Regions from separate parts of the Croceicoccus sp. Ery5 genome, predicted to be linked through region 2. Evidence: predicted binding sites of a transcription regulator. Region 2 holds the regulator's gene; the other holds the start of a gene.

Region 1 (10,522 bases), 780 kb from region 2:
TGCCCTGCCGATCCGGCCCCCTTGCCCGAAGGGGTGTTTCCGGCTGCCGATCTGGCCGGTTCGCGCTGGCTGGAGGGCGGGGATAAGGGCGGGGACGAGGATGGGCGCGGCTGGAACCCTGCCATCGCCTTTCGCGGAGCGGGAGAGATCTTTGTAAAGGGCGGCGACGGCGCCGGGGCGGCGCTGGCTCTGGAACTGGCGCGCGGGGCACCGCGACCCTTGCACGAACGGGCGCTTACCGAAACGAGCGACGAGCGTGCCTTTCTGTGGGTGCAGGACGCCGCTTCTATCCGCGCGGGCGGCCGGCCGTTCTGGCCCGGCCTGCCGCGCGATCTGGCGCATCGGGCGATCCATGTGGCCGTCCGCACGGCAGAGGATGCCTTGTTCGCGCTGGAAGAAGGCGTGCGCTGCCGCGATCTGGCCTTTGTGATCGGAGAGATCGCGGGAAACCCGCGTGCGCTGGATTTCACGGCCTCGCGCCGGCTGGTGCTGGCGGCAGAACGGCATCGCGTGCCGCTGTGGCTGGTACGGGTGGATGCGCAGCGCGATCTGGGCGCGGCACGGATGCGGTGGGATGTATGCTCTGCCGCATCGCAGCCGCCGCGCTGGAACCCTCAGGCACCGGGCCTGCCGGGCTGGCGCGGCGAATTGTTCCGCGCCCGAGGCCTGCGCCCCGGCGCATGGTGGATCAGGCCCGAACGCATGACAAGTGATGGAGGGGGCAATGGGGGATCGATCCTCTCCGCCCGTCCGGTCGATCATGACGCCGCCGACCATGGCGGGCACCTTGCAGCCGGACAGGCAGGTGCTGGCGATCTGGTGCGCGCGGCTGGCGATCGATCGCTGGCGGCAGGCTGAAGCGGGAGCCGAGGCGGAGCCGGATGTCCCGCTCGCGCTGATTACCGAAACCGCGCATGGCCCCCGCATCGCCGCTGCCACGCGCGCCGCCGGGGCGGCGGGTGTGCGCATCGGCACCATGCTTGCCGATGCCCGCGCCTTGTGTCCCGCGTTGGAAGTGCGCCCTGCCGATCCGGCGGGCGATCTTGCCTTTCTGGAACGGCTGACCGTGTGGGCGCAGCGCTGGGGCCCGTGGAGCGCGCTGGATCCGCCCGACGGGGTGATCGTCGACATCACCGGCGCGGCGCATCTGTTCGGCGGCGAACAACGCTTGCTGGATGATGCGGCGCGCGTGTTCGCGGCGCGCGGCTTGACGGTACGGCTGGCCATCGCACCCACCGCAGGCGCGGCATGGGCGCTGGCGCATTACGGAAAGGCCCGTCAGGGAAAGGGCGGGCTGGTGCTGGAGGGTGGAGAGGATATCGCTGCCAGCCTGGCCCCTTTGCCGGTCGCGGCACTGCGGCTGGACGACGATGTGCTGCTGGTGCTGCGGCGGCTGGGGTTGAAACGGGTGGGCGATCTGGACGGGATCGGCCGCGATGCGCTGGCGCGCCGGTTCCGCAACCGCCGTTCGGCCATGGCCAATCCGCTGATGCGGCGCGACCAGATGATCGGACTGGTTCCCGAACCCATGCTGCCGGTCATCGGCAATCCGCCCGCCATGGTGCAATTGCGGCTGATGGAGCCGATCCGCCACTTGCCTTTGCTGGAAGTCGTGCTGGTCGATCTGGCCGCCGCGATGATGCGCATGCTGGAAGGGCGGGGCGAAGGGGCACGGCGGCTGGAACTCGCTTGCTGGCGTGTCGATGGCGAAATCGCGATCCGCACGCTGGAACTGGCCGCCGCGACGCGCGATGCCGCCCATGTCTGCCGCCTGTTTGCCGAACGGATCGCCACGATCGATGCAGGGCTGGGGATCGAAATGGCGCGGCTGGTCGCCCGCTGGGCCGAGCCGCTGGGGCTGGCGCAGGCCGATCTGGATGCCTCGGCAGAGGTGCATGGAACCAGCCTTGCAGCCTGTATCGACCGGCTGTCGGCGCGGCTGGGCACGCGCGCGGTGCGGCGGCCGGTGCCTTTTGCCAGCCATGTGCCCGAACGCGCCCAGCGCTGGCAGGCGCCGCTGCAGCCGGTGCCCGCAGCGCAGGAGAGCTTTGCCTTTCACGCCCGCCCGTTCAGGCTGTTGGACAGGGCAGAGCCGATCGCGGTGCTTTATGCCACGCCCGACGGTTTGCCCCAGCGCTTTCGCTGGCGCGGTGATGTCCACGATGTCGCCCGAGCCGAGGGGCCGGAACGCATCGCGCCCGAATGGTGGCGCGAAAAAGGTGCGGCGCGGCTGCGCGATTACTACCGGATCGAGGATGGCGAGGGACGGCGTTTCTGGATCTATCGGCTGGGGCTGGCCGGCGACGGGCGGGGCGGAGCGCCCGACTGGTTCATGCAGGGCCTGTTTGCCTGAGCATTCGTTCGCCTGAACATTCGCCGACGGGTGTTTGACGCGGTCACGCACGATCGCATTGCCGTGCAGCATCAAAGATACCGGATGATGCAATGATGCAACAAATGCGAAGGGCGACGAGGTCGAAACCCCGCCGCCCGCACACGGAGGCCTTCCGTGCTATCTGTAAAGGGCCCGATGCAATGGTTAACGCCAACATGCAAGTGCTTTGGTGCCGCGTGGCATTTTCGCCACTATCGCCCTGTCCTGCTGCAGAATCCAGCATATCTTTTGCGAAGTTTGCGCGGCTGCAGCGTATCGATTGATACTACATTGTGACATGATTGCGGCCTCGCCTGTCATAATATTGCGATTGGTCTGAGCGCCCTCGGTTCGTCGATTTTGCGCGAGCAGGGCTAGCCAGTACGATGAAAAGAACATAAAGTGAACATCGGAGTCGCAATGGCACAGAAATCACTTATCGAACGGCTGAAAGTCCTGGCGGATGCCGCCAAATATGATGCGTCCTGCGCATCGTCGGGCACGTCGAAACGCGACAGCCTGAACGACAGGGGGCGGGGCGGCAAAGGCATTGGATCGACCGAGGGTATGGGCATCTGTCACGCCTATGCGCCCGATGGTCGCTGCATATCCTTGCTGAAACTGCTGCTGACCAACCATTGCGTGTTCGATTGCCATTACTGTGTGAACCGCAAGAGTTCGAATGTGGAGCGCGCACGCTTTACCCCGCGCGAGGTCGCCGATCTCACCCTCTCGTTCTACAAGCGCAATTATATCGAGGGGTTGTTCCTGTCCTCGGGCATCATTCGCAATTCCGATCACACGATGGAGCAATTGGTCGAAACCGCGCGCATCCTGCGCGAGGAGCATGATTTCCGCGGCTATATCCATTTGAAGACCATTCCCGAGGCCGATCCCGAAATCGTCCGGCGGGCGGGGCTTTATGCCGATCGCATTTCGATCAATGTCGAATTGCCGACCGATGCGGGACTGGCCCGGCTGGCGCCCGACAAGAATGCGCATCGGATCGATGGCGCGATGGGCGCCATGCGCAATGCCATTGCCGAAGGACGCGACGCGAAAAAGCGTTTCCGCCATGCGCCCGCATATGCGCCCGCTGGTCAGTCGACACAGATGATCGTGGGCGCCGACGGGGCCAGCGATGCCGATATCGTAAGCCGTGCCAGCGCGCTTTACGGGCGGCACCGGCTGCGGCGCGTCTATTACTCGGCCTTCAGCCCCATTCCCGATGCCAGCGCCGTGCTGCCGTTGAAACGCCCGCCACTAGTGCGCGAACACCGGCTTTACCAGTCGGACTGGCTGATGCGCTTTTACGGGTTTTCTCCGGCGGAAGTGGCCGATGCCGCCGGGGCGGACGGTATGTTGCCGCTGGACATCGACCCCAAGCTGGCATGGGCATTGAAGTTCCGCGACAGCTTTCCCGTCGACGTCAATCGCGCTTCCAAAGAGGCTTTGCTGCGGGTGCCGGGACTGGGAACGCGCGGCGTGGCCCAGATCCTCAGTGCACGGCGGCATCGCGCCTTGCGACTGGACGATGTGGCCAGGCTGACCGTGTCGGTTGCAAAGCTGCGTCCCTTTATCGTCACGGCCGACTGGCGGCCCGTCACGCTGATCGACCGCGCCGATCTGAAGGCGCTGGTCGCGCCCGATACGGGGCGGCAACTGGACCTGTTCGCATGACTGCCCTGCAACATGTGCGGCTGGGCGCCTATCACGTGGTGCCAATGGCCGCGCCCGACGATTTCGACGAATGGCGCGATCATGCGCGGCGCATGGCCATGGCCGATGTGCCGCCCGACCGCGTGGCATGGACCGAACCGGGCGGACCGGCGGGCAATCTGTTCACGCATGGTGACCGCCGCTTGCCCGTACCCGACCGCGAGGCGCCGCCGCCGCGCGTGTCGCGGCGTTTTATCGAAATTGCGAAGACCGTGATCCTGCATGCCGATACCGACAGGTTCTCACTGCTGTATCGCGTGTTGTGGCGATTGCAGTCGAAACCCCGCCTGATCGAGGACGGGGCCGATGCGGACATACGCGCCATGGCCGATATGGCGCGGGGCGTGCGGCGCGACATTCACAAGATGCGCGCCTTTTTACGTTTCCGCGAGATCGAGCATGAGGGCGACGAATATTTCGTCGCATGGTTTGAACCGCAACATCACATCCTGCGCCATAATGCGGGTTTCTTCACGCGTCGCTTTGCCAATATGCTCTGGTCGATCCTGACGCCGCGGGGCAGCCTGCATTGGGATGGCGATACGTTGCGCGAAGGGCCGCCCGCCACGCGTGCCGATGCGCCTAACGGCGATCCGGTAGAGGGGATGTGGCGCGCCTATTACGCATCGATCTTCAATCCCGCTCGGTTGAAGATCGACGCGATGCTGAAGGAAATGCCGCGCCGATACTGGAAAAACATGCCCGAAGCGCAGCTGATCCCCGATCTGATCGCGGGGGCGCAAGCGCGCGAGGCGGCCATGGTTTCGGCAGGGGCGATGGAAAATGGCGAACGGCCCGCAACGCTGGACGCGGTGGACAAGGCGATCCATGCCTGCGCGCGCTGCCCCATCGGCGCGCTGGAAAACCGCGCGGTGATGGGCGAAGGGGTGCCCGATGCCCCGCTGATGATCATGGGCGAGCAACCGGGCGATATCGAGGACCGGCAGGGACGCCCTTTCGTCGGTCCGGCGGGGCAATTGCTGGACGTGCATCTGGAACGCGCGGGAATCGACCGTCGCGCCGCCTATGTCACCAATGCGGTCAAGCATTTCAAATATGTGTCGGGGGACGTGCCAAATCGCGATGTGCCAAATCGCGGCGTATCCGGTCGCGGCAAGCGGCGCCTGCACCAGAATCCCTCTGCCCGGGAGATCGACACCTGCCGCTGGTGGGTAGAGGCGGAGCGCGCCATCGTGCGGCCAAGGGTGGTGCTGGCACTGGGCGCCAGCGCGGCGCGCAGCGTGTTGGGCAAGACAATATCGGTCACCAAGGCACGCGGCACGCCTGTGCCGCTGGACGATGGCAGCGAGCTGTGGGTGACGGTGCACCCGTCCTATCTGTTGCGGTTGGAAGGGCCTGCGCGCGAAGAGCAGGCGCGGCTGTTCGACGCCGACCTGGCGGCCGTCGCAGCGCGTCTTCGGGAACTGGCGTAATGGCGCGCTGTGGACTGGCTGTGGATAAAGCTGTGCGCAAATCTGATGATAGTGCTGTGGACGGGGCGGCAGAACGTGGGGGTAACCGGCCTGTGTTCGCGGTGACCCGTCCGCTTTTCAGGGGCCTGCCGGTGCCGCCATGCCCGACGCGCCGCTAACGCCCGATCGTCGCCGGATAGAGATCGATACCGATGCATTGGGCGCGCCGCCGCGAGCGCCCTTTGTCGAACTTGGCCTCGTCTCGTGCTTTTCCTTCCTGCGCGGCGCGTCCGACGCGGTCGATCTGGTGATGACGGCGCGCGCTATGGGCTATGACGCCATCGGGATTGCCGATGCGAATTCGCTGGCAGGCGTGGTCCGCGTACATGGCGAGGCGGAGACTTTGCGTTTGCGCCCGGTGATCGGCGCGCGGATCGAAACGGTCGAGGGGCTGGCCTTTCTTGCCTATCCCGAAACGCGCGCGGCCTATGGCCGGTTGTCGCGGCTGATCAGCAAGGGGCGGATGCAGACCTTGTCGGGCGCATGGCAGGACAAGGGCGTGTGCGAGATCGATCTGGCGATGCTGACCGAACATGCGGCGGATGATGGCGGGCACGGCGCCTTGCATCTGATTGCCTTGCCGCCACCCGATCTGGATATGCCGTTCCGCGTCAGCCTGCCGGGCAATGTGATGCCGATTGGCGGGGGGCAGGCAGAGCCGGTTGCGCAAAGCCTGTCCTTTGCCGGTCTGGTGCCGCATCTGGCGCAATTATTGCCATCGCTGGGCCATATCGCGGCCAGCCATCTCTATCGCGGCGATGATGTGGCGCGGATCGGCAGGCTGGATACGCTGGCGCGCACCCATGGGCTGGGCCTGCTGGCCACGAATGACGTGCATTACCACGCACCCGACCGCCGCCCGTTGCAGGATGTGATGACCGCGATCCGGCACAAAACCACGGTGGCAAGGGCGGGGCATTTGCTGCACGCCAACGCCGAACGGCATCTGAAAGCGCCCGAGGAGATGCAACGCCTGTTCGCGCGCTGGCCGCATGCGATCCGCGCGGCCCGCGATCTGGCGGACCGCTGCCGGTTCAGCCTGAACGAATTGCGCTATGAATATCCCGATGAGATCTATCCCGAAGGCCGCACCCCGCAGCAGCATCTGGAAGTGCTGACATGGGAAGGCGCGGACAGGCGTTATCCCAGTGGTTTGCCGGAAACCATTCGCGCAACGCTGGAGCGTGAACTGGCGCTGATCGCAAAGCTCGACCTCGCGCGCTATTTCCTGACGATCCACGATATCGTCCGCTTCGCGCGCAGTGTCGATCCGCCGATATTGTGTCAGGGGCGCGGGTCGGCGGCCAATTCGGCGGTCTGCTATTGTCTTGAGATTACGGCCGTCGACCCGGCGCGCCATGCGCTGCTGTTCGACCGCTTCATTTCCGAAGAGCGCAAGGAGCCGCCCGATATCGACGTCGATTTCGAGCATGAGCGGCGCGAGGAAGTGATCCAGCATATTTACGAGAAATACGGTCGCCACCGCGCCGGACTGTGCGCCACGGTCATCCATTACCGGCCGCGCATGGCGATCCGCGAAGTGGGCAAGGCGATGGGCCTGTCGGAAGATGTCACGGCCAAACTTGCGGGCACCGTATGGGGCGGTTGGGGGCGCGAGATCGGCGAGGCGCATGTGGCCGAAACCGGCATGGACATCAGCGATCCGCATTTGCGGCGGGTTCTGAAGCTTACCCAGCAGATGATTGGAATGCCGCGACATCTGTCTCAGCACGTGGGCGGCTTTATTCTGACGCAAGGCGCGCTGACCGAAACCGTGCCCATTGGCAATGGCGCCATGCCCGATCGCAGTTTCATCGAATGGGACAAGGACGATATCGAGGCGCTGGGCATATTGAAGGTGGACGTGCTGGCGCTGGGCATGCTGACCTGCATTCGCAAATGTCTTGATCTTGTGCGCGATCATCATGGCCGCGCGCTGACTTTGGCCAGTGTCCCGCGCGAGGATCCGGAAACCTATGCCATGCTGCGGCGCGGGGATTCGCTGGGCGTTTTCCAGGTGGAAAGCCGCGCGCAAATGAACATGCTGCCGCGGCTGCGCCCGCGCGAGTTCTATGATCTGGTCATACAGGTCGCCATCGTGCGCCCCGGTCCGATTCAGGGGGACATGGTGCACCCCTTCCTGAAACGCCGGAGGGGAGAGGAGCGGGTGGAAATTCCGGCCCCGGGCCCCGCGCATGGCCCGCCGGACGAGCTTTCCAGCATTCTGGGGCGCACATTGGGCGTGCCGATCTTTCAGGAGCAGGCGATGAAGATCGCGCTGGACGCGGCGAAGTTCAATTCGGCCGAAGCCAACCGGCTGAGAAAGGCGATGGCGACGTTCCGTTCGCGCGGCATGGTCGACGAATTGCAGGACATGATGGTCGAGCGCATGGTGAAGCGCGGCTATGACCGCGATTTCGCGCAGCGCTGTTTCAACCAGATCAGGGGGTTTGGCGAATATGGCTTTCCCGAAAGCCACGCGGCCAGCTTTGCCCATCTGGTCTATGTGTCGAGCTGGCTGAAATGCCATTACCCTGCCGCTTTCGCCTGCGCCTTGCTGAATTCGCAGCCGATGGGCTTTTATGCACCCGCCCAGATCGTGCGCGATGCGGCCGAACACGGAGTAGAGGTGCGACCGGTGGATGTGAACCTGTCGCAATGGGATTGCACGCTGGAACCCGCGCGTGGCGATACGGTGGCGCTGCGGTTGGGGTTGCGACAGGTGGACGGACTGCCCGAACATGTCGCAGCGCGGCTGATCGCTGCCAGGGAAGAGCTGAACGGCAAGGATAGGGCCGCATTTTCTGATGTGGCCGCGCTGCGCGAATATTCGGGCATTCCCGCGGCCCATATCGAACGGCTGGCCAGTGCCGATGCGTTCGGTTCGCTGCGGATTACCCGCAGGCAGGCCCTGTGGGATGCGCGTTCGATCGTTTCGGCTCCGCCGTTGCCCCTGTTCGAAGCGGCGCGTGCCAGAGATCCGCGGGTGCGCGACGAAGGGGCGGAGGTCACGCCTGCCATCCTGCCCGCCATGCCCTTGTCCGAAGAAGTCGTCGCGGATTACCAGACCACGCGTCTGTCGCTAAAGGCGCATCCCATGGCGTTCCTGCGCGCTGGCCTCGCCGAACGCGGCTTTATCCGCGCCTGCGACCTGCGCGAACGCAAATACCGGTCGAATGTGCAAGTGGCGGGCGTTGTGCTGATCCGCCAGCGGCCCGGCAGCGCCAAGGGCGTGTGCTTTATCACGCTGGAGGACGAGACGGGGGTGATCAATCTGGTCGTCTGGCCGCATCTGAAAGAGAAATATCGCCGCGTGGTGATGGGGGCGCGGCTGATGGAGGTGCGCGGGCGGGTCGAATATGACGACGATGTCGTCCATGTGATCGTCCAGCAGATGTTCGATGCCAATCACGCCCTGCATGCCTTGTCGGACGATGTCATGCCCGCCGTAATGGCCCGTGCCGATCACGTGCAAAGCCCGCTGCCCGAGAAGTCCGAACGCGGAGGTAACTTGCGCGACGATCTGCGCAAGGACCGCCCGGCCGACCCGCATGGCAGTGCGCCCGACGGGGCGAAGCAGCCGATCGATCCGTGGGAGCCGCCGCCCGCGGGCAATCGCGAATGCGGGTTTCAGGGGCGCCATCCGCGCGATACGCGCATTATTCCCCGGATCCTGCCGCCGTCTCGGGACTTTCACTAGGGTGACTATCCGCAAACGCCTGCCGGCCCGTCCTTTCCGTATCGATCGCGCTGTCATCGCACTGCTTGTGCTGTTGGCATTACTGGCGGGAGGGCACGGCTGGCTGAAAGCGCATCCCGAGCATGATCCGCGCGCGCCGGTCGACCTGAACGGGCCCGAAGGCTGGGCGACTTCGATGCAACTGGCGGGTTTGCGCGGTGATCCCGTGCAATGCCGTCAGGCGCTGGACCGCGCAGGGATCGGCTTTACCGCACTCGACCCCATGGGCGAGGGGGCGTGCCGACGCGACGACCGGATGCGGATCGCGAGTGATGCCGAACGGGGCCTGATACTGACACCGACCATGCCCGAGGCGAGTTGCAGCGTGAATGCCGCGCTGCACTGGTGGATGCAGCACCGCGTGCAACCGGCGGCAGAGGATATTCTGGGGAGCAGGGTCGCCAGCCTGCAGCATCTGGGCACCTTTAATTGCCGACGCATCAATGGAGGCTCGCAAGGCCGGTGGAGCGAGCATGCGACGGGCAATGCCATCGACATAGCCGGGTTCACATTGGAGGATGGACGCCGATTGACCCTGTCGGCGGACTGGCAGAACGCCGGAAATCCGGAAGGCGCATTTTTGCGAGCAGTGCGCGACGGGGCCTGCGATGCGTTCGGGACAGTGTTGTCGCCCGACTATAACGCCTTGCACGCCGATCATTTTCATCTGGATCAGGCAGAGCGCGGCCTTGGCAGCTTTTGCCGGTAAGGGAAGGCGGGTGCGACCCGAACCCCGCCCGACCGGTCAGTCGCGGAATGTCATCGACCGAAGCAGCATCGAACCTGCCAGATGACGATATTCGGCGCGTTCGCCCGACGCGCTTTGCATCTGCGTTTCGGTCATCGCCATATGTTTGCGATAGGCCTCGGCGCGCGCCTCTTCCTCTTCGGGGCTTTCCCATTCGGTCCAGCGGGTGATCAGATAGACGTCGGGTTCACCCTTGCGCGGGAAAGAGTTCACCAGCACTTCGTATCCGGTGATCCAACCTTGTTCCATCGCAAAGGCCTGACCCTTGCGCCACATGCCCGCCAGATGATTGGCATAATCGAGCCCGTGCCCGTCCTCGATCTCGATCCCCGATACTTCGACATATTCGCCGCTGATGAACGGCCACTCGCTCTGCGCATGGGCAAGTTGCGGGCAGGCAAGCGCCATCGATGCCGCAAACAGCGGCGCAAGTAATTTGACAGTCTTCATCAATCATCCCCTTCGCGGAA
Region 2 (10,522 bases):
CAGCTCGTCGCGATAGGCATCGACACCCATCGCGCCGTGACGCTTGGACAGTTTCGCGCCGTCCGCACCGTGGATCAGCGGGATATGGGCATAGACCGGATCGTCCCATCCGCCTTCGATAGCGTTCATCGCGCGATAGATCGGCAATTGGCGGAAGGCATTGTTCAGATGGTCGTCGCCGCGGATCACATGGGTCACCCCCATCTCGTGATCGTCGACCACCACGGCCAGCATATAGGTCGGCGAACCGTCCGAACGCAGCAGGATGTAATCGTCGATCTCTTCGTTGCGAACCTTGACCTTGCCCTGCACGGCATCCTCGATCTCGGTCACGCCGTCGGTCGGCGTTTTCAGGCGGACGACGAAGGGCGCGCCTTCGGGAGCCTCGGCAGGATCGCGGTCGCGCCAGCGGCCATCATAGCGCAGCGGCTTTTTCGCGGCGCGCTGCTCGGCGCGCATCTGCTCAAGCTCTTCGGCCGTGGCATAGCAGCGATAGGCATGGCCCGCTTCCAGTAGCGTGTTCGCAACCTCTGCATGGCGGGCCGCGCGTTCGGACTGGAACACAGGCGCTTCGTCGTAATCGAAGCCCAGCCAGTCCAGCCCGTCGAGAATGGCGTCGATGGCTTCCTTCGTGGACCGCGCCTTGTCCGTATCCTCGATCCTCAGCAGCGTCTTGCCGCCGAAGTGGCGGGCATAGAGCCAGTTGAACAGCGCGGTGCGCGCGCCGCCGATATGCAGGAAACCGGTGGGCGAGGGTGCGAAACGCGTGACGACAGTTCCTTGCGTCGGGTTTTTCCCCGTTCCGCTGCCGGTTCCGTCTGCCTGGCCGCTTGCCATCTGCGCGTGCTTCCTCTTTCAATACATGTCATGGGCGAGCCGCTCGAACCGGAGACGATTTGGTATGAATGACTTGCGCGGTGCCATGGGGAAGGCCCGTGCCAATACCATCGTTGCCAATACCATCGTCCCGATAGCGGGCGAGGACGAAGGCGATTCCCGCCTTCCTTCGCGGTTGCGGAAATGGGGGAGCGAAGCGCATTTGTCCAGTGCCGTGGCACGATTAGAGGCGTTGCTTGCCGATCGCGGCTTTGAACGCATGCCATGGCTGGCGGTCGCGATGCTGGCGGGGATCGGTATCTGGTTCGCCCTGCCGGGCCCCGGCGACTGGCTGATCGCGCTGGGGCTGTGCGGATTGCCGGCCGGTCTGGCCCTGATTGCATTGCGGGCAGACGATCGCGCCCTGCTGCGCATTGCCGCCGTTGCGGTGCCGCTGATGATCGCGGCGGGGATCGTGCTGATCTGGGCGCGATCCGCCCTGATCGGGACAGAGCCGGTGGCAGGCCCGCGTGTCGCCGTGGTCGAGGCGTTGGTACTGGAGCGCGAGGAACAACCGGCGCGCGAACGGGTACGGCTGATCGTCGCCACGCGGGATCCGCTGGATGCAAGGTCGATCCGCGCACGGCTGAACGTGCCGGAGGAGATGGATGATCCGCGGCTGACGGCGGGGGCGCAATTCCGCGCAAAGCTGCGATTGATACCGCCCCAGCGCGCTGCCGTGCCGGGCGGGTATGATTTCGCACGGGCAGCATGGTTCGACGGGCTGGCGGCTTCGGGCTCTCTGCTCGAGCAGCCGGCGATCACGCGCGAGGGCGGCGGAATCGCGGGTTGGCGCAGCAGGCTGGCCGCGCATGTGCGCGAACAGGTCGGGCGGTTCGGCGGCACGGCGTCCGCGGCGATCGCGGCCACGCTGATTACCGGTGACAGGGGCGCAATTCCCGACAGCGACGGGCAAGCGATGCGCGATGCAGGTCTGGCGCATATGCTCTCGATCAGCGGGCTGCATGTGGGCGCCATCGTGGCAATCGCGTGGCTTCTGGTCGTCCGTGTGGGGGCCTTGTTCCCATGGCTGGCCCTGCGGGTCCGGCTGCCTCTGGCGGCAGCGGGGACGGGCGCGGTGGCGGGTATCGCCTATACGCTGCTGACGGGAGCGGCCTTGCCCACGGTGCGCGCCTGCCTTGCGGCCCTTCTGGTGGTGGGCGCGCTGGCGCTGGGGCGGCAGGCATTGTCGTTGCGCCTGATTGCACTGGCCGCAATGGGCGTGATGCTGTTCTGGCCAGAGGCCGTCATCGGCCCGTCGTTTCAACTCAGCTTTGCCGCGGTGATCGCGATCGTGGCGTTCCATAACAGCCGGTTCGTCGCATGGCTGCGGGGGAAGCGGGGAGAGAGGCGGGGAGAGGGTCGTCCGGGGCGACTGCTCCACGCCGGCTTGCTGCTGTTCCTGACCGGTCTTGTGGTAGAGGCGGCGCTGACGCCTTTGGTGCTGTTCCATTTCCAGCGGTCAGGGGTTTACGGCTCGCTGGCCAATGTCATCGCGATTCCGCTGATGACGGGATTGACGCTGCCGGTGCTGATCGGCGGGCTGGTCTTCGATGCCGTCGGCTGGGGTGCACCGTTCTGGTGGGCGGGGGCCAAATCGCTCGATCTGATTATCGCGCTGGCGCATGGCACGTCGTCATTGCGGGGGGCGGTTTTGCAACTGCCGCAGATCGCCCTGTGGGCCGTGCTTGCCTGTGTTGCGGGCGGATTGTGGCTGGCGCTTTGGTCTGGGCGGCTCCGCCTGTGGGGGTTGGCACCGTTGGCGATCGGGCTGCCTGCATTGTTTCTGGCTCGGCCAGCCGATTTGCTGATCGAGCAAAGTGGCCGCAACGCTGCGCTACTGGCGCCGGACGGACGGCTTTACCTGTTGCGCAACAGTACCAGCTTCTCTGCCGAGGCCATGGTGGAGGCGATGGGAAAAGGCGCGCAATATGGCGTCGAGCCGTTCGCCGAGTTTCCAGAATGGCCGGGGGCACGATGCAATGGCGATTTCTGCCAGATCGAAGCGGAGGGGCGCGTGTTACTTGTCGCCCAGCGACCGGCAGAGGTGCCCTATGGCCCGATGGTCGCGGCATGTGCGCGCGCCGATATCGTGATCGCCAGCAGGCGGCTTCCCGCCGATTGCCAGCCGGCCATGCTGAAGGCGGACAGCAGCCTGCTGACGCGGCGCGGCGGGCTGGCCGTCGACCTATCGAACGGCACCATCCGCGCGGTCAGACCCCAAGGCGACCGCCACGGATGGTGACCTAATCATCCGATCAGTGATAGCGGCGAAGCAATCCGGCGAGCCGTCCCTGAACCTGAACCTCCGACGGATCGTAGATTTGCGGTTCATAGGCAGCATTGGCGGGATCGAGCCGGACCATGCCGTTTTCGCGCCGCAGATATTTCAGCGTCGCTTCCTCGCCCCGCACCAGCGCGACGATGATCTCTCCGTCGCGGGCGGTGTCGGTGCGGCGGACCAGAGCGTAATCGCCGTCGAAAATACCGGCCTCCACCATGGAATCGCCCGATACTTCCAGCGCGTAATGCTCACCGCTGCCCAGCAAGGCTGCGGGAACAGGCAGGACCTGCGTATCCTCCATCGCTTCGATCGGGACGCCGGCGGCGATCCGACCGTGCAGGGGAATTTCGATCACATCGTTCGACGCGCCGGACGGCGGGGACGGACGCCTGAATTCGACCACATTATCGGCTTTCGCCGCGCTTGGCGCCACTGCCGCCGGTTTCGCCGTGCCGGTCACGTCGTCGGGCTGACGGATGACTTCAAGCGCGCGGGCGCGATTGGGCAGGCGGCGGATGAACCCGCGTTCTTCCAAGGCGGAAATCAGCCGGTGGACACCCGACTTCGATTTCAGGTCGAGCGCTTCCTTCATTTCCTCGAACGAGGGGGAAATGCCCGTATCCTCAAGCCGCTGTTGAATGAAGAGCAGCAATTCGTGCTGTTTGCGCGTAAGCATGGCCGATATCCTGTTCCGCCCAAAGTCCTGTTCCGTTCCGCACCCCAATGGCGCGAACGAATGCGGAACAATTAAGCAACATCAGAATGATCGTCAAGCCATGTTAACGCAATGTTCCACTAGGCGCGATTGCGCGGGGCAAAGGGCATGACTTGTACGATATCGCCGCTGGCAACCGTTCCGCTTCCTGCAGGGCGCAGGATCAGCGCATCGGCTTCGGCCAGCGGGCTTAATGCCGCACTATCCTGAAGGAACAGGGGCATGACGCCTGCATCGGTAAAGCGGCAGCGCAGAAATTCCGTCCGCCTGCCGGTTGCGGGCAGATCGGCAAGGCAGAACGCGGGCTGCAGCGCGGGCAGCGGCGACCGGTCGCCCATCAGCGCGCGCACGACGGGCAGGGCGAACAGATGCGCGGTGACGAAGCTGGAAACCGGATTGCCGGGAAGGCCGATGACGAGCTGCTTGCCCAGCCTTGCGACAAGGATCGGCTTGCCCGGCTTGATCGCAACGCGCCAGAAATCGATTTTGGCACCCATCTCCTGCAGTACGGGCAGCACGAGATCGTGGTCCCCCACCGAAGCGCCCCCGCTGGTGACGATCATCTGCGCATCGCCTGCATTTTCGAAGGCGCTGCGCAAGGCATCCCGCCGGTCGGGGACGGGGCCCTGACGCTGAACCGTGCAGCCGATATCTGCGAACAACGCGCCCAGCATCGCCCCGTTGCTGGCGGGGATGGAACCGGCGGGCAGCGGTTCACCGGCAGGGCGCAATTCATCGCCGCTTTCGATGACGGCGACGTTGGCGATTTCATGCACTGGCAAGATGCCATGACCTGCGGTGATGGCCAGCGCCAGCCGTGCCGGTGTCAGCCTTTCGCCCGCCCTGGCGACTGTCTGGCCGTCGCTGAAATCCAGTCCGCGCGGCCGAATATGGCGGTGAAGCGGGACGGGCGGTTCCCCTTCGAAATAAAGGCGGTTGCCCTCGCGGCGGCAATCTTCCTGGACGGCGACCATGTCCGCACCGTCGGGCACCACGCCGCCCGTGGCGATGCGCACGGCCTGACCCGCACCGACAGAGCCTTGATACACATGGCCCGCCGCGCTTTCGCCGACGATGTTCCACGGTCCCGGCATATCGGCCTGCCGCACGGCATAGCCGTCCATGGCCGACATCGGATCGGGCGGCTGCGATCGCAGCGCCATGACATCGCGCGCCAGCCAGCGGCCCGATGCCTCTTCGGCAGGCAAATCGACGGCGGGTAACCGCTGTGCCATCGCCAGCAGGCGTCGCTGCGCCTCGTCCAGATCGAGCAGCGACCCGGGCGACGGGCGAGCCGTCAAAGCTCCAGATCCTCGTGCCCTGCGGCGCGCCAGCGGCCCGATTTGCCGCCATCCTTGGCGATCAGGCGGATACCGCCGATGACCATCCCCTTGTCCAGAGCCTTGGCCATGTCGTAAATCGTGATCAGCGCCACCGAAACGGCCGTGATCGCTTCCATCTCTACGCCGGTCTTCGCCTCGATCGCGGCGCTGGCGCTGGCGCGGATCGCACCGTGTTCGAACGCGAAATCGACATTCACCGCATCGATGGGCAGCGGATGACACAGCGGCACCAGCTCGCCCGTCTTTTTGGCCGCCATGATACCGGCAATGCGGGCCGTCGCCAGCACGTCGCCCTTTTTCACGCTGCCTTCGCGGATCGCCTGCAATGCTTCGTCCGACATGGTGATGATCCCGCTGGCGACCGCGATGCGGCGCGCTGCGGACTTGCCGCCGATGTCGACCATGCGCGCATTGCCGGCGGCATCGATATGGGACAGCCTGCTGCCCATCATCGCGTTCCGAGCGGACCGGCCATGCCGGACAGGCGGGGAAGACCCAATAGGTCGCGCGTGGCGGTGGCCACGTCGTCCTGCCGCATCAGGCTCTCTCCCACCAAGAAACAGCGCGCGCCCGAGGTTTCGCACACGGTCTGCACGTCGGCATGGCTGGCGATGCCGCTTTCGCTGACCAGCAGGGCGCCTTGGGGTGCCAGCGGGGCGAGCCGGGCGGTGGTGGCGATGTCGGTCGTGAATGTGCGCAGATCGCGGTTGTTGACGCCGATCAGCCGCGACCGCAGCCGGTGCGCGCGCTCCATCTCGGCCTCGTCATGCACTTCGACCAGCACATCCATATGCGCTTCGATGGCGGCGGCCTCGATCTCGGCGGCGAGCGTATCGTCGAGCGCGGCGACGATGATCAGGATCGCATCGGCGCCAATGGCGCGCGCTTCGGTCACTTGCCAGGGGTCGACCATGAAATCCTTGCGCAGCACGGGCAGGGTACAGGCGGCGCGCGCGGCGACGAGATAATCCTCGTGCCCCTGAAAATGCGGCGCATCGGTCAGCACCGACAGGCAGGTCGCCCCGCCGGCGGCATAGGCGCGGGCATGTTCGGGTGGGTCGAAATCAGCGCGAATCAGGCCTTTGGAAGGCGAAGCTTTCTTGATTTCCGCGATCAGGCCAAAGCCGCGCCGCGATGCCTGTTCCAGCCGCGCGGCGAAACCGCGCGGTGCTTCCTGTGCGCGGGCCAGCACTTCCAGATCGCGCAGGGAACGCTGCGCCTTGCGAAGGGCGACTTCGCCGCGTTTGACGTCGCAAATTTCGAGCAGACGGTTGCTCATGCCAATTGTCCCGAATTCACGACGCCGATCCAGCAGTCGAGCAAGGCCTTCGCCAGCCCCTTGTCGATGACTTCGGCGGCTTCTTCCGCGCCTTCGCGCAAGGTTTCGGCTTCGCCCGCAACCACAAGGGCGGCGGCGGCGTTGAAGATCACCGTGTCGCGATAGGCACCTTTGGCCCCCATCAGCAAGTCGCGCAGGGCAGCGGCGTTGAAATCCGCGTCGCCCCCCTTGATCGCGTCAAGCGGATGGACAGGCAGGCCCGCGTCTTCGGGGCCGATCTCGGACGGAAAGTCGAACCCGATCGCTTCGGTCCTGCTGGGCCCGGCAATCGATAATTCGTCCAGACCTTCCATGCCCGACACGACCAGTGCGCGTTCGGTGCCCAGATCGCGCATGGCGCACGCGTAAACGGGCACCAGAGCGGGGCTGGCGACGCCGACCAGCTGGCGGGTGACACCGGCGGGATTGGCCAGCGGGCCGGTGAAGTTGAAGATGGTGCGGCGGCCCAGTGCCTTGCGGATCGGGGCAATGCGGCCCAGCGCGGGATGGTGCGATTGGGCAAACATAAAGGCGATGGACAGATCCGGCAGGGTCTGAGCCGCCAGCGCACCGGCCTTGTCGAGGTTCAGGCCTAGGCTTTCCAGCGTATCGGCCCCGCCCGCCTTGCTGCTGGCCGCGCGATTGCCGTGTTTCGCCACCGGCACGCCGCAAGCGGCCACCACCAGCGCCACGGCAGTGGATACGTTCAGCGAATGCTGCCCGTCGCCGCCCGTACCGCAAACATCGATGGCAAGTGCGGGCGCGGGAACCGGCTTCATCCTTGCGCGCATGGCGCGCACGGCACCGGCGATTTCCTCTGCCGTTTCGCCGCGCTCGGCCATGGCGGTCAGCGCATCGGCAATGGCATCGTCCGCCATTTCGCCGTCGAGCATCTTCCCGACCAGCGCTTCGGCTTCGTCGATGGTCAGTCCGGTCGATGCCATCATGCGACCACGGCCTGTTCGGCGGGCAGAACCGCGTCGATACCGCATAGCGCAAGGAAATTGGCGAGCATGGCATGGCCGTGCTGCGTGGCGATGCTTTCGGGGTGGAACTGAACCCCGTGGATCGGCAGGCTTTCGTGGCGGAAGCCCATCGCATGGGTGCCATCTTCGTCCGGACGCGGCGTGGTGGCGTTGATCTTCAGACAGTCGGGCACGTCCTCTACCACAAGGCTGTGATAGCGCGTGGCGGTAAAGGGCGAGGGCAGGCCCGCGAACACGCCCGTTCCGTCATGATCGACGGGTGAGGTCTTGCCATGCATCAGCCCGCCGCGAACGACCTTGCCGCCGAAATATTGCCCGATGGACTGGTGGCCAAGGCACACGCCCAGCAGCGGCAGCCGCGCATCGGCGCAAGCGCCGACGAGGTCGAGGCTGATTCCCGCTTCGTCCGGCGTGCAGGGCCCGGGCGAGATCAGAAAGCCTTTCGCGCCGGTTTTCAATGCGTCTGCCGCCGTGATGGCGTCGTTGCGCACCACTTCCACCTTTGCGCCCATTTCCATCAGATAATGGACGAGGTTCCAGGTGAAGCTGTCGTAATTGTCGATGACAAGGATCATGATGCCCGCCTTTGCGCGCGAATAGGACCGAGATCAAGGCGGCGGGGGAAGCGGGGCGGGCCTATTGCCCGTATCCCGGCTCACCCGCGAGGCTGAGCGCCTCTTTCGCGGCGGCGAGCAATGCGCCCGCCTTTGCCTCGCACTCCCGCTGTTCATAGGCGGGATCGGAATCGGCCACGATGCCCGCGCCTGCCTGCACATGCATCACCCCGTCCTTGACCACGGCGGTGCGCAGGACGATGCAGCTGTCCACCGATCCGTCCGGCGCGAAATAGCCGACGCCGCCCGCATAGGCACCGCGGGTTTCCGGCTCAAGCTCGGCAATGATCTGGCAGGCCCGCACCTTGGGCGCGCCGCTGACCGTGCCTGCGGGAAAGCCTGCGAACATGGCGTCGATGGCATCGGCATCGGCCGCAAGATCGCCCACCACGTTCGACACGATATGCATGACATGGCTGTAGTGTTCGACCGTATAGCTTTCGGTCACGCGCACCGTGCCCGGTTTCGCCACGCGGCCCACATCGTTGCGGCCAAGATCCAGCAGCATCAGATGTTCGGCGCGTTCCTTGGGATCGGCCAGCAGGCTGTCGCGATTGGCGCGGTCTTCCTCGGCGTCTTTGCCGCGCGGACGGGTGCCCGCGATGGGCCGGATCGTCACCTCGGGCTTGCCGTCCGCCCCGCCGCGCACGCGCACGAGGATTTCGGGGCTGGACCCCGTCAGCGCAAAGCCGGGCAGGTCGAGGAAATAGAGGAAGGGCGACGGGTTCACCCGTCGCAGCGCGCGGTAGAGCGCCAGCGGAGGCAGCGGGAAGGGGCACGTGAAACGCTGGGCCAGAACCACCTGAAAGATATCGCCCGCCGTAATGTAGTCCTTGGCCGCGCGCACCATCTCGGCATAGCGGCCCGCGGGCAATTGCGGGGTCAGCGCTGCCTCGGTCTCTTCTGGCAAAAGCGGAGGCGTGGAAAGGCGCGCGCCCTGCAGCTTTGCCAGACAGGCCTCGATCCGCTCTGCCGCGGCGGAAACGGCATTATCGGCGCTGCTTTCCGAGGGCCAGACGGGCGCGATGCAGAACAGCGTGTCCTTCAGCCGGTCGAACACGAGGATCAGCGTGGGCCTCGCGAAGATCATGTCGGGCAGGTCCAGCGGATTGGGCGCGGGCCGTGCGATATCCTCGACCAGACCGATCGTTTCATACCCGAAATAGCCGACAAGACAGGCAAGCGCGGGCGGCAATTCATCGGGCACATCGAAACGGCAGCTGGCCGCCAGATTGCGCAATGCGGTCAGCGGCTCGTCCTTCAGCTGGACGAAAGCGTTGCGGTCATGCCGCCAGATGCGGTTGATTTCCGCCGTATCGCCCCTTGCGCGGAACAGCAGGTCGGGGTCCAGCCCGACAAGCGAGTAACGCCCGCGCGTCTCGCCCCCTTCGACCGATTCCAGCAGGAAATCGCCGCGACCCGGTTCGATCAGCTTGACCGCGGCGGCCACCGGCGTTTCGCAATCCGCGATCACCTTGCGCCAGACCACGCCCGCGCGACCGGCGCGCAACTGGCTGGCGGCAAAGGCGTCGCGGGCGTGATCCGCGTTTTCGGGGGCGGCAGTGTCGGTCATCGTGTCGGCGGTTCGCTTATATACGGGCGATCAATTGCGCTGGGGCGCAAGCTGCGTGCGCACGGCGGCAATCGCATTGTCGTTGCGCGTCACCGGCACTTCCTTTGCAATCGCAACGCGAAGCTGGTCGATCAGCTCCTGCTGGCGAAGGCGCGACAATTCGGCCTGCGTCTGCGCGATAATCGGATCGTCGTCGGCCAGTTCGGGAACGTCGATACTGTCGAGCGAGACGATGAACCAGCCCAGACCATTGGGCGCTTCCAGCCGCTTTGCGGTCTTAGGTGCCATGGTGAACATCAGGGCCAGCGGCGGCGCGATACCGCGTTGCTGGCGCTGCGCCATCAGCTGGCGGCGCGACAGATCGATGCTGTCGACCGGCGGCGTGCGAACATCGAGAGCGGCCAGCGCCTCGGACAGGGTCTTGCCGCCCTTGATCGCGGCCATCACCTTGTCGGCGGCCGCCTTTGCCTTTTCAGAGCCCTGTTCCAGCTTGTAATTGCGGGTCAGCACGTCCTTGATGTCGTCGAACGGCGGCGGCGCGGCACGGGTGACTTCACCGGGTTCGAAGATCACATAGCGTTGTCCGTCCATGCTGGCCGCGATTTGCGCATCGCCGCCGGGCTGCATGGCGAACACGGTCTGTGCCAGACGCGCTTCCGACGGATCGACTTCGCCTTCGCCGAACACGCTGCCATCCTCGGTCAGCGGGGGCGTGGTGGTCACCTTGGCATTCAGCGATTTGGCGACATCGGCAAGGCTTGCGCCCGACTGCAGGCGATCCTCGATCTGCGAGGCGCGGTCGGCCATCAGGCT

What was found. The regulator LexA, encoded in region 2, represses DNA repair genes until DNA is damaged. The targets are predictions, from matches to a motif close to GTTCCNCNCTTGTTCT.
Region 1: the regulator LexA is predicted to act here: its motif matches at 2,767-2,782, upstream of LOZ74_RS11100 (putative DNA modification/repair radical SAM protein).

What each region holds. Positions count from the first base shown of each region.
Region 1 covers NZ_CP087587.1:2,343,375-2,353,896, reverse strand. The annotation lists gene LOZ74_RS11110 (hypothetical protein) at 1-858, shown strand, start outside; gene LOZ74_RS11105 (DNA polymerase Y family protein) at 761-2,353, shown strand; gene LOZ74_RS11100 (putative DNA modification/repair radical SAM protein) at 2,795-4,054, shown strand; gene LOZ74_RS11095 (UdgX family uracil-DNA binding protein) at 4,051-5,526, shown strand; gene LOZ74_RS11090 (error-prone DNA polymerase) at 5,666-9,265, shown strand; gene LOZ74_RS11085 (extensin family protein) at 9,267-10,013, shown strand; gene LOZ74_RS11080 (hypothetical protein) at 10,050-10,502, opposite strand.
Region 2 covers NZ_CP087587.1:1,567,436-1,577,957, forward strand. The annotation lists gene gltX (glutamate--tRNA ligase) at 1-837, opposite strand, end outside; gene LOZ74_RS07235 (ComEC/Rec2 family competence protein) at 923-3,121, shown strand; gene lexA (transcriptional repressor LexA) at 3,135-3,836, opposite strand; gene LOZ74_RS07245 (molybdopterin molybdotransferase MoeA) at 3,956-5,176, opposite strand; gene moaC (cyclic pyranopterin monophosphate synthase MoaC) at 5,173-5,667, opposite strand; gene trpC (indole-3-glycerol phosphate synthase TrpC) at 5,667-6,497, opposite strand; gene trpD (anthranilate phosphoribosyltransferase) at 6,494-7,483, opposite strand; gene LOZ74_RS07265 (aminodeoxychorismate/anthranilate synthase component II) at 7,480-8,097, opposite strand; gene trpE (anthranilate synthase component I) at 8,159-9,709, opposite strand; gene LOZ74_RS07275 (peptidyl-prolyl cis-trans isomerase) at 9,740-10,522, opposite strand, start outside.